Regions from separate parts of the Methylosinus sp. LW3 genome, predicted to be linked through region 2. Evidence: predicted binding sites of a transcription regulator. Region 2 holds the regulator's gene; each other region holds the start of a gene.
The links. The regulator PhoB, encoded in region 2, activates phosphate uptake and scavenging genes when phosphate is short. The targets are predictions, from matches to a motif close to TGTCATNNANCTGTCAT.

Region 1 (4,635 bases), 1.2 Mb from region 2:
CGCCAGCGCTCGGCGCGGAGGGGATAGCGGCGGCGCTGCGCCGCGGCCGCAACGATATGGAGGACGCCGCCTGCGTCGAGGCGCCGGTCATCGTCGATGCGCTCGCCGTGCTGTCGGCAGCCAAAGGCTGCCGGCTCGCGCGAATGTCCGGCTCCGGCGCGACCTGCTTCGCTCTCTTCTCGACCCGTCAGGCGGCCGCCCGCGCGGCGGCGGTGATCCGCCGCCAGCACGCGGACTGGTGGGTGAAGACCGCGGTGCTGCGATGAGCCGCCCGCCCGCCGGCAAGGATCGCGGCCGCCGCCCGCCGCTGCCGCGTCATCCGCCCAAGGAGGAGACGCCCTTCCGCCGACCCGCGGCGGATGTCGTCGTGCTCTATGGCGCCCATGCGGTGCGCGAGGCGCTCATCGCCGGCCGGCGCAAATTGCTGGCGCTCTATGCGACGGAGAACGCCGCCGAGCGCATCGCGCCGCTGGCAGCCGCCGCCGGCCTCGCGCCGAAGATCGTGGACCCGCGCGCGCTGTCGCAACGGCTCGGCGAGGAGAGCGTCCATCAAGGTCTGATGCTGGAGGCGCGCCCGCTGCCGGAGGCGGATATCGCCGACATAGAGCCAAAGAGCGGACTCGTCCTCGTCCTCGATCAAGTGACCGATCCGCATAATGTCGGCGCGATTCTGCGCACCGCAGCCGCTTTCGCCGTCGATGCGCTGATCGTGACCGAGCGCCACAGCCCGGATTTCACCGGCGTGCTCGCCAAGGCCGCCTCGGGGGCGCTCGAGCATGTGACGATCGTCTCCGTCGTCAATCTCGCCCGCGCGCTCGAGCAATTGGCGGAGCGCGATTTTCTGATCGTCGGCCTCGATTCGGAAGGTCCGCAGCCGCTGGAGGCGAGTCCTTTGCGCAAGCCGCTGGCGCTGGTGCTGGGCGCCGAAGGCAAAGGCCTGCGCCGCCTGACGCGCGAGCGCTGCGATATTCTCGCGCGGCTCGACATGCCGGGGCCGATCAAGAGCCTCAATGTCTCCAACGCCTGCGCCGCCGCTCTTATGGCGCTGCGCCTTCGCCTCGACTGATCGAAACCGCCTCCGCTTGCCGCGCGGCGGGGCGGTTCGATGTAAGGGGCGGATCGAATTTGCGAAGGAGGAGACACCATGCGCAAGCTCGCGCTCTTTTCGACGAGCCTCGTTCTAATCCTCGGCGGCGCGGCCATCGCCGAGCAGCAGATGACGCAGCGCGGCCGCACCTCCGGCCCCGCCACCGGGCAGAATGTGACGCCGAGCACGGTGACGCAGAAATCCGTCGAGGGACGCTCCAGCTTCATCGATGAGAACGAGGGCTTCGCGCTCGACGCGAGCGCCCTCGCCGCCGGCGCGCCGGGCGTCGAAGGCAAGCCGGGGGCGCAGAGCGGCCCCGTCCCGCGCGGCCGCGGCGGGACCTCGAAATTCGTGTATTAAACCGCAGCGTTCGCGGCTTCGCCTAGCCACAGCACGAAGCGCTTCGCCATCGGATAGCTCTCCGAATGCGGATCGATGAAGGCGACATGGCGCGGACCGGGCGCGACGATGTGCGGGAAAGGCGCGGCGAGCAGCCCTTCCGCCACTTTCCCGCCGGTCAGCTCGATCGGGCCGACAGTGACGCCCTGCCCGTTGAGCACGGCCATCAGCGCCGTGTGAAAATGGCCGAAACGACGTTCCCGCCACTTTTGCAGCGGCGGCAGATCAGCGATCTCGAGCCATCGCTCGATCTCGCCCGGCCGCGTGTCGCTCACCGCGAATGTCTCGCCGGAAAGAGACGCGACGCCGCGCGGGGCGAGCTTCGCCGCATGATCGCGCGTCGTCAGCAGGGTGAGCGTCTCCTGCAATATGGGAGACGCCTCCCAATTGCCGATCTGCTCGGACCCGCGCATGATGGCGACGTCGAAGAAGGACGAAGCGGGATCTTCTCCGGTCTGGCGCGTCTGCACATGCACATCGACATCGGGATGGCGCGCGTAGAATTGCTCGAGACGCGGCACCAGCCAATACATTGCGAAAGTCGCATGGGCGAATACTTTGAGCCGCCGGCGCGCCGTCTTGACGCGCCCCATCGCCGCATCCATGCGCTCGAAGCTGTCGGTGACGATCGCCACGAACTCACGCGTTTCGTCGAGCGGCCGCAAGCGTCCGCGATCACGCTCGAACAATGCGCGCCCGAGCCATTCCTCGAGCGCCGCGATCTGCCGGCTCACCGCGCCATGGGTGACGCCGAGCTCCTTGGCCGCGTTGGAAACGCCGTCGAGGCGCACCACAGCCTCGAGCGTCTGCAGCATTTTCAGCGGTAGCGGCTTGCGCGCCATCTCTCGTCACTCGCTCTTTCGCTCGATGAACATCCTGCGGATATGACGCTTTTATGAAGCGTAACGGCGCCGGATCACATGCTCTGTGAGATTTATTCGTTTCGAGATGGCGTCCCCGCCTGATAGATGAACCAGCGCCGAAGCGAAGTCGCCAATGATGCGACGAGAGAATGCGGGGCGCGAAAATGACATCCGAAATCACCGTCAACGGAAGGCGCTACGCCGCGCCCTCCGAGCCGACCGTCGTCGTCTGCATCGACGGATGCGAGCAAGACTATATCAATCAGGCGATCCGCGCCGGCGTTGCGCCTTTCTTCGCCGGCCTCGGCGAGCGCGGCGCCGTGCTCGCCGCCGATTGCGTGATGCCCTCCTTCACCAATCCCAATAATCTCTCCATCGTGACCGGCGCGCCGCCGAGCGTTCACGGCATATGCGGCAATTATTTCTTCGATCCCGAGCAGGGCGTCGAAGTGCTGATGAACGACGCGAAATATCTTCGCGCGCCAACGATCCTCGCGGAGTTTTCCAAGGCCGGCCGCAAGGTCGCGACGGTGACGGCGAAGGACAAGCTCAGCGCGCTGCTCGGCAGCGGGCTCGAGGGCGTTCGCTTCTCCGCTGAAAAGGCCAATGAGGCGACACTCGCGCAAAACGGCGTCGACGATCTTCTCGCCAAGGTCGGCCTGCCGCTTCCCGCCGTCTATAGCGCAGAATTGTCGGAATTCGTTCTCGCCGCCGGCGTCTGGCTGATGAAGACGATGCGGCCGGATATCATGTATCTCTCCACGACGGATTATGTGCAGCACAAGCATGCGCCCGGCACGCCCGTCGCCAACGCCTTCTATGCGATGCTCGACAAATATCTCACGCAGCTCGACGCGATGGGCGCCGTCATCGGAATCACCGCCGATCACGGCATGAACGCCAAGACGGATTCGATCGGCCGTCCCAATATCGTCTTTCTGCAAGACGTGCTGGACATGCGCTTCGGCGCCGGGACATGCCGCGTGATCCTGCCGATCACCGATCCTTATGTCGTGCATCACGGCGCGCTCGGCTCCTATGCGACCGTCTCGGCGCCTCAGTCGATATTGAGCGAAGTCGCGCAATGCGTCGCCACGCTCGAAGGCGTCAATCGCGTGCTCGACAATCGGACCGCCTGCGCGCGCTTCGAATTGCCCAATGAGCGCGTCGGCGATCTCGTCGTGCTGGCGGAACGTCTCTTCACGCTCGGCACATCCGCGACGAGCCATGACCTCTCCGGATTGACCGCGCCGCTGCGCTCGCATGGCGGCCTCTCGGAGCAGCAGGTTCCGTTGCTGCTCAATCGACCCGTCAGACGCGAGAGCAATGCGCGCCTGCGGAATTTCGACGTCTTCGCGCTCGCCCTCAACCGCGTGATCTGACGCGCGCGAGCTTCCTGATTTTCTATCCGCCACAGGACGAACGACCATGCGTAACGCCTGCAGCATTTTCATCATCTCGATCGCCGCCATCACGAGTCTCGACGCCGCGCGCGCCGAGACCTCGCTCTCGGGAACAGGCTCCGCTTTCGCCGCGCCGATCTACACGCGCTGGGCGCATGAGGCGAAGCCGAGCCTCGGATTGGAAGTCAATTATCAGGCGACGGGCTCCGGCGTCGGACAAAAGCAGGCCGCCGCCGGCACTGTCGATTTCGGCGCCTCCGACGTGCCGATGGAGGCGAAGCGGATAGAGGAAGGCGATCTGCTGCAGTTTCCGACCGTCGTCGGCGGCCTCGATGTGATCGTCAACATCCCTGGCGTCGGCGCCAATGCGCTGAAGCTCGACGGGCCGGTCATCGCCGACATCTATCTCGGCGCGATCACGCGCTGGAACGATCCGCGCATCGTCGCGCTCAATCACGGTCTCGCGCTTCCCGATCTGCTGATCGTCCCCATCCATCATTCCAACGCTTCTGGATCGACCTTCGCGCTGTCGCGCTATCTCTCCAAAGTGAGCGAGGCGTGGAAGACGCGCATGGGCGTCGCGCTGACGCTGGAATGGCCGAGCGGCGTCGGCGTGCATGGCAGCGCCGGCACGGCGGGCGAGGTTCCGCGCACCTTGGGCTCGATCGGCTATGCCGAAAATTCCTATGTGACGACCAATCATCTCGCGCCGGCCAAGCTGCTCAATCGCGCCGGCAAATATGTCGCGCCGAATGAAGAGAGCTTCGCCGCGGCGGCGGCCAATACGGATTGGGCGGCCGCTGATAATTTCGCCGTCGATCTCACCAATATGCCGGGCGAGAAAAGCTGGCCGCTGGTAACGGCGACCTTCGTGCTGGCGCCG
Region 2 (4,635 bases):
ACGCATAAGCGTTGCGCCGATCTGGCGCGGCCGGTGCGCCGCTTCGGCCTCGAGCGCGCCGATTTCGAGGCGGTCATCGACGGCATGGCCATGGATGTCGTGGAGGATATTCGCGCGCCGGAATGGGATCGGCTCGATCTCTATTGCGATCATGTGGCGAGCGCGGTGGGGCGGCTCTCGGTGAGGGTCTTCGGCCTTGCCGATGAGGCGGAGAGCGCCGGCGGCGCGCTGCCGACCAAGGCGCGCATGCTCGCCTATCACATGGGCCGCGCCTTGCAGCTCACCAATATTCTGCGCGATCTCGACGAGGACGAGGCGCGCGGGCGGCTCTATCTCCCGCGCGAGGCGCTGGAGGCCGCGGGCGTCGCCGATTTCTCGCGCGGCGCGGTGCTGGCGCACCCCGGCCTTCAGCAAGTCTGCGCTGCAGTGGCCGAGCGCGCGCGCAAGCATTACGCGGAATCGGAGCTGCTGATGCGCGTCTCGCCGCAGCGCGCGGTGAAGGCGCCCTATCTGATGGCGACGGCCTATCGCTCGGTTCTCGATCGTCTGGTGGCGCGCGGCTTCGCGCCGCCGCGCGCGCCGGTCTCCGCCTCGCGGACGAAAGTCCTGCTGGCCCTGCTGAGATTCGCGCTGACGTGAGCGGAACGACGCATATCATCGGCGCGGGTCTCGCCGGCCTCTCCTGCGCCATTCGTCTGACCGACGAGGGCCGCAGCGTCGCGCTCTATGAAGCCGCGCGCATGGCGGGCGGGCGCTGCCGGTCCTATTATGATTCCAGCCTCGATCTCGTCATCGACAATGGCAATCATCTGCTGCTCTCCGGCAACGCCACGGCGCTGGATTACGCCCGCCGCATCGGCTCGGTGGATGAGCTGGTCGGGCCGAAGGAATGCGCCTTCGACTTTTTGGACACGCGCGACGGAACGCGCTGGCGCATGAGGCCGAACGCCTCGCGCCTGCCCTGGTGGATTTTCGTGGCGGATCGCCGCGTGCCCGGCACGGCGCCTGCGGATTATCTCGGCGCGATCGGCATTCTCCTCGCCAAAAAGGGCGCGACCATCGGCGAGGCGATGAATTGCTCGGGCGTGCTCTATGAGCGGCTGTGGGGGCCGGTGCTGCTCTCCGCGCTCAATACGGAGCCGCGCTGCTCCTCCGCCGCGCTCGCCGCCGCCGTGCTGCGCGAGACGCTGGCCGCTGGCGGCGCCGCTTGCCGTCCGCTGGTCGCGCGGCGCGGGCTCGGGACGGCGTTCATCGAGCCGGCGCTGAGCGCTCTCGCCGCGCGTGGCGCCGCGCCGCGCTTCGCCGCGCGGCTGAAGGGAATCGAATTTTCCGGCGAGCGCGCCACAGCGCTCGATTTCGGCGACGAGAAAATCGCGCTCGGCGAGAATGACAGCGTCGCGCTCGCCGTCCCGCCCTGGGCGGCGCAGGAGCTCGTTCCGGGCCTCGTCGCGCCGGATGATTTCCGCGGCATCGTCAATGCGCATTTCAAGATCGCGCCGCCGCCGGGGCAGCCGGCGCTGCTCGGCATGATCGGCTCGCTCACCGAATGGCTGTTCGCTTTCGAGGACAGGCTCTCGGTGACGATCAGCGGCGCCGATCGGTTGATGGACGATTCCCGCGAGAGCCTCGCCGAGCGCATATGGGCCGAGGCAGCCGCCGCCACGGGCCTGCCGGTGGAGCTGCCGCAATGGCAGATCGTCAAGGAAAAGCGCGCCACTTTCGCCGCGACGCCGGCGCAGCAGCAGCGCCGCCCCGGCGCTGTGACGGGGTGGCGCAATCTCTTCCTCGCCGGCGATTGGACTGCGACCGGCCTTCCGGCGACGATCGAGGGCGCGATAAGGTCGGGCTATCGCGCGGCGGAGCTGGCGGGGCGTTCATAGGTCGAGCCCGCCGCCGCCGTCATCGCGAGGAGCGTAGCGACGACGCGATCCAGGGACCGCCCCACGGCTCTGGATTGCTTCGCTGCGCTCGCAATGACGATGGGCAGAGGGAGCGCGTGCAGACAAAAGCGAGCCTGAAGGCTCGCGATCCAAAGCGCCCCCTGGACCGCGAGCCTTCAGGCTCGCATCGCCCCTCAATTCCTTCCAAAAGTCTCGTCGAAGGAATAGCCGGTGCCGCGCACGGTGCGGATCGGGTCCTTCTCGCGGCCGCGGATAATCGCCTTGCGCAGGCGGCCGACATGCACGTCGACGGTGCGCTCGTCGATCTCCGCCGAGAGCCCCCACACGCTGTCGAGCAATTGCGCGCGCGAGAAGACGCGGCCGGGTTTTTCCATCAGATATTCCAGCAGACGGAACTCCGTCGGGCCGAGATGAATCTCGCGCCCGCCGCGCTTCACGCGGCGCGTCTCGCGGTCGAGGTCTATGTCGCCGGCGACGAGCCGCGTCGCCACGCGCTCCGGCCGCGCGCGGCGCAGCAGCGCATGCACGCGCGCCATCAGCTCCGGCGGCGAGAAGGGCTTCACCACATAATCGTCGGCGCCGATGGAGAGGCCGCGCACGCGCTCATTCTCGTCGCCGCGCGCGGTGAGCATGATGATCGGCATGCTGCGCGTGTCGTCGCGCGCGCGCAGCCGTCGGCAGATCTCGAGGCCGGAGACGCCGGGCAGCATCCAGTCGAGAATAACGAGATCGGGCTGCGATTCGGAGAGACGGATCTCCGCCTCGTCGCCGCGCTCTATATGCTCGACGAGAAAGCCCTCGGCCTCGAGATTATAGCCGAGCAGCAGCGCCAGCGCCGCGTCGTCCTCGACGACGAGTATGCGCGGCGCGCGGTCGTGCGGCGCCTCGCGCGGAGCGGCGACGCGGATTTCATTCATTTCGTAGGCTCATCCGGTTCCGCGCTGGCGGGAAGGCTCGCCGATTTGCCTTTGGGGCGGTCGGTCGGCATCGCCTCGCCAGTGACGAGATAGACGATTGTCTCGGCGACATTGGTGGTGTGATCGCCGATGCGCTCTATGTTCTTCGAGCAGAACAGCAGATGCGTGCAGAAGGAGATGTTGCGCGGGTCCTCCATCATGAAGGTGAGGAGATCGCGGAACACCGAATCTTCCAGCGCGTCGAGCTCGCTGTCGTTGGTCCACACGGCGCGGGCGCGCTCGACATCGCGCTGGGCGTAGGCGTCGAGCACGTCCTTCAGCTGTATGGCGGCGACTTCCGCCATCGTCTTGAGGCCGATGACGGCGCGCGGCACGCGCGCCTCGGAGAGGATTTTCACCGTGCGCTTGGCGATGCTCTTGGCGAGATCGCCGACCCGCTCGAGATCGGCGGCGATGCGCATAGCGGCGATGCATTCGCGCAGATCGATAGCGAGCGGCTGCCGCCGCGCGATGGTGAGGATGGCGTTCTCCTCTATCTCCCGCTGCAGCGCGTCGAGGCGCTGATCGGTGGCGACGACGCGATGGGCGAGCTCAATGTCGAAATTGGCGAGCGCATCCATGGCTTCGGCGAGCATTTTCTCGGCGATGCCTCCCATCTCGGCGATTCTGCGGCCGAGCACTTCGAGGTCGCGGTCATAGGAGCTGACGATATGTTCGCTCATGGTCTCAATGTCCTCGTGCGCGATGCGCGCTCAGCCGAAGCGGCCGGTGATATAGTCCTGCGTCTTCTTGTTCTGCGGCGCGGTGAAGAGATTATTGGTCTCGCCGAATTCGACGAGATCGCCGAGATACATGAAGGCGGTGAAATCGGAGACGCGCGCCGCCTGCTGCATGTTGTGGGTGACGATGGCGATCGTGTAGCGCTCCGACATTTCGTCGATGAGCTCCTCGATCTTCGCGGTCGAGATGGGGTCCAGCGCCGAGCAGGGCTCGTCGAAGAGGATCACCTCCGGCTGAATGGCGACGGTGCGCGCGATGCACAGGCGCTGCTGCTGGCCGCCCGAGAGGCCGAGGCCGCTCGAATTCAGCTTGTCGCGCACCTCGTCCCACAGCGCCGCGCCGCGCAGCGCCGCCTCGACGCGCCCGTCGAGCTCGCTGCGCGAGAGCTTCTCGTAGAGGCGAATGCCGAAGGCGATATTGTCGTAGATCGACATGGGGAAGGGCGTCGGCTTCTGGAACACCATGCCGACGCGCGAGCGCAGCAGGTTGAGATCGATGTGCGGGTCGAGAATATTCTCGCCGTCGAGCAGCACCTCGCCCTCGGCGCGCTGCTTGGGATAGAGGTCGTACATGCGGTTCAATATGCGCAGCAGAGTCGATTTGCCGCAGCCGGACGGGCCGATGAAGGCCGTCACCTTATGGGTGTAGAGCGGCAGCGAGATCGATTTCAGCGCCTTCGACGACCCGTAATAGAAATCCAGATCGCGAACCGAGACTTTCGTCGGAATAGTGGCTTCGACAACCGGCATGGCGGTCATTTGTTTTTTCCCTGGCTGCTGAGCGCGCGCGCGGTGATGGAGAGCAGAAGGACGGCGATGGTGACGAGCAGAGCGCCGGTCCAGGCGAGCTGCTGCCAGTCCTTGTAGGGCGAGAGCGCGAATTGGAAGATGACGACGGGCAGGCTGGAGACCGGCGCGTTGAGATCCGTGCTCCAGAACTGATTGTTGAGCGAGGTGAAGAGCAGCGGCGCCGTCTCGCCGGAGACGCGCGCAATGGCCAGCAGCACGCCGGTGACGATGCCGGATTTCGCCGCGCGA
Region 3 (4,635 bases), 180 kb from region 2:
TTATTATTGCCAAATGTCCAAGCCGCGCGCCTGCTACACTTATGCGCTCTCCGGCAAATCCACGCCCGCGGGGGTCAAATATCAGCGTCCGGCGGCCTATCGCGGCTGCGCGGCGGGCAAATTGAAAGAGGCCGCCGATTTCGTCGCCTTCGTGCCGAAGACGCAGCCTCTGGTCTTTCAATATGTGATGTTCGGCCAGACGCACGCTTTCGATCACGAGCAGGAGCAGGCGATCATCAACGCCTTCTATGGCGTGACGAATCCGGCCGACAAGGCGGAATGCAAGGCCAAGCGCCCGCGCCGCACCGAGGATCCGACCGACGGCTCCCATTGCCTGGTGAGCAAGATCATGTCGCCGCGCCTCGCCGGCAAGGGCGATTGAGCAGGAAGCAGGAATAAGAGAGAGGGGCCGCGAAGGCCCCTCTCTTTTTGGCGCGTCACATCACCTGACGCAGCACGAAGTAGAGCGAAGCCGACAGCAATATGGCGGCGGGGAGCGTGAGCACCCAGGCCATCAGCAGCTTCTGGATCGTCGCCATCTGCACGCCGGCGCCATTGGCGGCCATCGTGCCGGCGACGCCGGAAGACAGCACATGCGTCGTCGAGACCGGCAGGCCATACATGTCGGCGGCGGCGATGGTGCCGGCGGCGACCAGCTCGGCCGAGGCGCCCTGGCCATAGGTCAGATGCTGCTTGCCGATCTTCTCGCCGACGGTGACGACGATGCGCTTCCAGCCGATCATGGTGCCGAGGCCGAGCGCGATGGCGACGGAGATCTTCACCCAGAGCGGGATGAATTTCGTCGCCTGATCGATCTGGTCCTTATACTCCTTCAGCACCTTCTTGTCGGAGTCGGTCAGCTCCGACGCCTTGTCCTTGGCGAGGAAGCGCAGCGCCTCGGAGGCGAGGTAGATGTCGTTGCGCGTGTTGCCGACGGTGGCGAAGGGGATTTTCGCGATCGAGCCATAGCTCTCGATCTGATGCGAGATGTCGCGGATCAGCACGGCGAGCGACGGATAGGTTCCCTCGTTGATCTGATGCTGAGCGACGTAATTCGTCACTGCCGGGCGCGGATCGCCGAGGACGTTATAGCCCGCGGCCTTCGTCTCCACGACCTTGGACGCCGCATGCGAGGCTTGCGAGAAGCTCGCGAGATGGCTCGCCGGAAGCGCGCGATTGAGCGCATAGGAGGTGGGCACCGTGCCGATGAGGATCAGCATGATGAGGCCCATGCCCTTCTGGCCGTCATTGGAGCCATGCGCGAAGGAGACGCCCGTGCAGGTGAGGATCAGCAGGCCGCGAATCCACCACGGCGGCGCCGCCTGGCCCTTGGGCTCGGTGTAGAGCTCCGGCTTGCGGACGAGGAACTTCATCACCAGCAGCAGCAGCGCCGCGGCGCCGAAGCCGAAGAGCGGCGACAGCAGCAGCGAATAGCCGATATCGGTGGCCTTGCCCCAATCGACGCCGGAGGTTCCGTCGCGGCCGCGCATGAGGGCGTTGGCGACGCCGACGCCGATGATGGAGCCGATCAGCGTGTGCGAGGAGGAGGCCGGCAGGCCGAGCCACCAGGTGCCGAGGTTCCACACGATCGCGGCGATGAGCAGCGCGAACACCATGGCGAAGCCGGCCTGCGAGCCCACTTGCAGAATGAGCTCCACCGGCAGCAGCGACACGATGCCGAAGGCGACCGCGCCCGTGGAGAACAGCACGCCGAGGAAGTTGAAGAAGCCCGACCACACCACGGCCACCGGCGCCGGCATGGAATGGGTGTAGATGACCGTCGCCACGGCGTTGGCCGTGTCGTGGAAGCCGTTCACGAACTCGAAGCCGAGCGCGATGAGCAGCGCCACGCCGAGCATGATGAAGGGAAGATAATTGGTGACCGGCGCGCCGGACTCCAGAATATCCTTGTAGATGCTCCACGCCGTGAAGGCGAGGCCGAGCGCGATGACCGCGAGGAAGATGAGAAGCGCACGTATGTCGAGCTTGTGATCGAGCTTCGGCTTCGGACTATGAGCGTCGGCGCTTTCACGCAGATCGACGCTCGAGGCAACGGATGTCATAACTTTCTCCTCGCAACGAAAGGCGTGAATATTCAACAATTGCGCACGACAAGCGTGTGACGACGCGGGCTCTACGGGCCGGGAGCAGAAATTCTTCGCCGCGCGGCGATCTGGCGATGCGTTCGTTCTCTCGTCGCGGTTCTGTTAAAAGAACATTCTATTTGACATAACGAACAATTCGCTAGAGCCTATAGGCTCGCAAAGCGACGCGCCGCGCGCCCAAAGTGGTCGTGAGGGGCCGCGCGCCGCTGAGAAGGAGGCCGAAAAAATGTCCGACGCCTATATCATCGAGCTCGGCGAGGAAGCCGTCGGCGTGATCGCCCGCGACGCCAAGGGCTATCGCTTCTATGCGGCGAAACAGTCATTCCGCCCATTGGAGGGGCGTCTGTTCCAATCGGCGGAAAATGCGCGCAGCGCGGCGCTGGAGCTGCGGCGCGAGGCGCCGCCGCGTCTCTCCGCGCTCACCTCGCTCGCCCTCGTCGCGGAGCAGGGGCGCGGTTGAGCGATCGTTTTACGCGGCGGCCCCGCATTCCCGGCCGGGCTCAGGCCCGCCGGGAATGACGGCGCTTTTTTTATTCCTTACGCCCGACCGACGCTCAGATAGGTGAAGCCGCGTTTGCGAATGTCGGCGGCGCGATAGATGTTGCGCAGATCGACGATCACGGGCGTCTTCAGCAGCGTCTTGACGCGATCGAGATCGAGCGCGCGGAACGCGTCCCATTCGGTGACGATGACCAGCGCATCGGCGCCTTCCGCCGTCTGATAAGGATCCTCGCAGAAGGTCACTTCCGGCATCAGCGGCTTCGCCTGGCCCATGCTCTCGGGATCATAGGCGTAGACCTTGGCGCCGTCGCCGGCGAGAGAGGCCACTATGGCGAGCGAAGGCGCGTCGCGCATATCGTCAGTGTTGGGCTTGAAGGCGAGGCCGAGCAAGCCGATCTTCTTGCCGCGCACCGAGCCGCCGAGCGCCGAGATCACCTTGCGGGCCATGGCGCGCTTGCGGGAATCGTTCACCGCCACCACCGTCTCGACGATGCGCAGCGGCGCGGCGTAATCCTGCCCCGTCTTCAGCAGAGCGAGCGTGTCCTTGGGAAAGCAGGAGCCGCCATAGCCCGGCCCGGCGTGCAGGAACTTCGAGCCGATGCGATTGTCGAGGCCGATGCCGCGCGCGACCTCCTGCACATCCGCGCCCACGCGCTCGCAGAGATCGGCGATCTCGTTGATGAAAGTGATCTTGGTCGCGAGAAAGGCGTTGGCCGCATATTTGGTGAGCTCGGAGGTGCGGCGGCCGACGAAGACCAGCGGCGGCTGGTTGAGGCTCAGCGGCCGGTAGATTTCCGACATCACCTCGCGGGCGCGATCGTCCTCGACGCCGATGACGACACGGTCCGGGCGCTTGAAATCCTCGATCGCGGCGCCCTCGCGCAGAAACTCGGGATTGGAGACCACGGCGAAATCGGCCTTGGGATTGACCTCGCGGATGAGGCGCTCGACCTCGTCGCCCGTGCCGACCGGGACGGTCGATTTGTTGACGATGACGGTGAATTTGTCGAGCGCGCGGCCGATGGTCTCGGCGGCGGCGTAGACATAGGAGAGGTCGGCGTGGCCGTCGCCGCGGCGCGACGGCGTGCCGACGGCGATGAAGACGGCGTCCGCGCCACGCACGGCCGGGGTGAGATCGGTGGTGAAGAACAGGCGGTTCTGCTTCACATTATTGGCGACGAGCTCGTCGAGCCCGGGCTCGAAGATCGGAATCTCGCCGCGCAGCAGGCGCTCGATCTTCGAGGCGTCGCTGTCGACGCAGGTCACGACATGGCCGAAATCGGCGAAGCAGGCGCCGGAAACGAGGCCGACATAGCCCGATCCGATCATTGTGATGTTCATCGTCTCTCGTCTCTCGCTCGGTCCAAAGGACTGTCACTGCAACGCAATTATTTCGTCGCCATGACAAAAACGCTTTTTTGGCGCGGCCGCCGCGCCCGGTCGGAGAGGCGCCGCCCTAACCCCCGACCCCGAAAGCCGCCAGAGCGGCCATATTGACGATATCGGCGTCGGTTGCGCCCAATTGAACGATTTGGATCGGCTTGTCGAGCCCGACGATCAGCGGACCCAGCACCGTCGCCCCGCCCAGCTCCTGCAGCATTTTGGTGGCGATGGAGGCGGAGTGAAAGGCCGGCATTATCAATACGTTCGCGGTATCACTGAGACGCGAGAACGGGTAGGCCGCCATGGCGTGACGGCTGAGCGCGACATCGGCCGCCATCTCGCCCTCATATTCGAAGTCCACGCGCCGCGAATCGAGCACGCGCACAGACTCGTGCACGCGGGCCGTGCGCTCGCCCGGCGGATAGCCGAAAGTGGAGAAGGCGAGCATGGCGACGCGCGGCTCGAGGCCGATGCGCCGCGCCACCCCGGCCGCCTCTATCGCTATATCGGCGAGATCGGCGGCCTCCGGCATTTCGGTGATCGCCGTGTCGGCGACGACGACGATGCGCCCATGCGCCAGCACCAGCGAGACGCCGATCAGCCTGTGTCCCGGCTTCTGGTCCACGACATGGCGCACGTCCTCGAG

Region 1: a site for PhoB is predicted at 2,371-2,387, ahead of phnA (phosphonoacetate hydrolase). Genes of this name have one in related genera too.
Region 3: a site for PhoB is predicted at 2,109-2,125, ahead of METLW3_RS0101390 (inorganic phosphate transporter). Genes of this name have one in related genera too.

What each region holds. Positions count from the first base shown of each region.
Region 1 covers NZ_AZUO01000001.1:1,625,407-1,630,041, reverse strand. Annotated here, with positions in the region: gene METLW3_RS0108205 (4-(cytidine 5'-diphospho)-2-C-methyl-D-erythritol kinase) at 1-266, shown strand, start outside; gene rlmB (23S rRNA (guanosine(2251)-2'-O)-methyltransferase RlmB) at 263-1,066, shown strand; gene METLW3_RS0108195 (hypothetical protein) at 1,145-1,447, shown strand; gene METLW3_RS25335 (LysR substrate-binding domain-containing protein) at 1,444-2,328, opposite strand; gene phnA (phosphonoacetate hydrolase) at 2,514-3,731, shown strand; gene pstS (phosphate ABC transporter substrate-binding protein PstS) at 3,778-4,635, shown strand, end outside.
Region 2 covers NZ_AZUO01000001.1:461,379-466,013, forward strand. Annotated here, with positions in the region: gene hpnD (presqualene diphosphate synthase HpnD) at 1-639, shown strand, start outside; gene hpnE (hydroxysqualene dehydroxylase HpnE) at 636-1,880, shown strand; gene phoB (phosphate regulon transcriptional regulator PhoB) at 2,075-2,818, opposite strand; gene phoU (phosphate signaling complex protein PhoU) at 2,815-3,540, opposite strand; gene pstB (phosphate ABC transporter ATP-binding protein PstB) at 3,571-4,356, opposite strand; gene pstA (phosphate ABC transporter permease PstA) at 4,353-4,635, opposite strand, start outside.
Region 3 covers NZ_AZUO01000001.1:281,970-286,604, reverse strand. Annotated here, with positions in the region: gene METLW3_RS0101395 (peptidoglycan-binding domain-containing protein) at 1-382, shown strand, start outside; gene METLW3_RS0101390 (inorganic phosphate transporter) at 438-2,063, opposite strand; gene METLW3_RS0101385 (hypothetical protein) at 2,332-2,565, shown strand; gene METLW3_RS0101380 (UDP-glucose/GDP-mannose dehydrogenase family protein) at 2,643-3,947, opposite strand; gene METLW3_RS0101375 (NADP-dependent malic enzyme) at 4,063-4,635, opposite strand, start outside.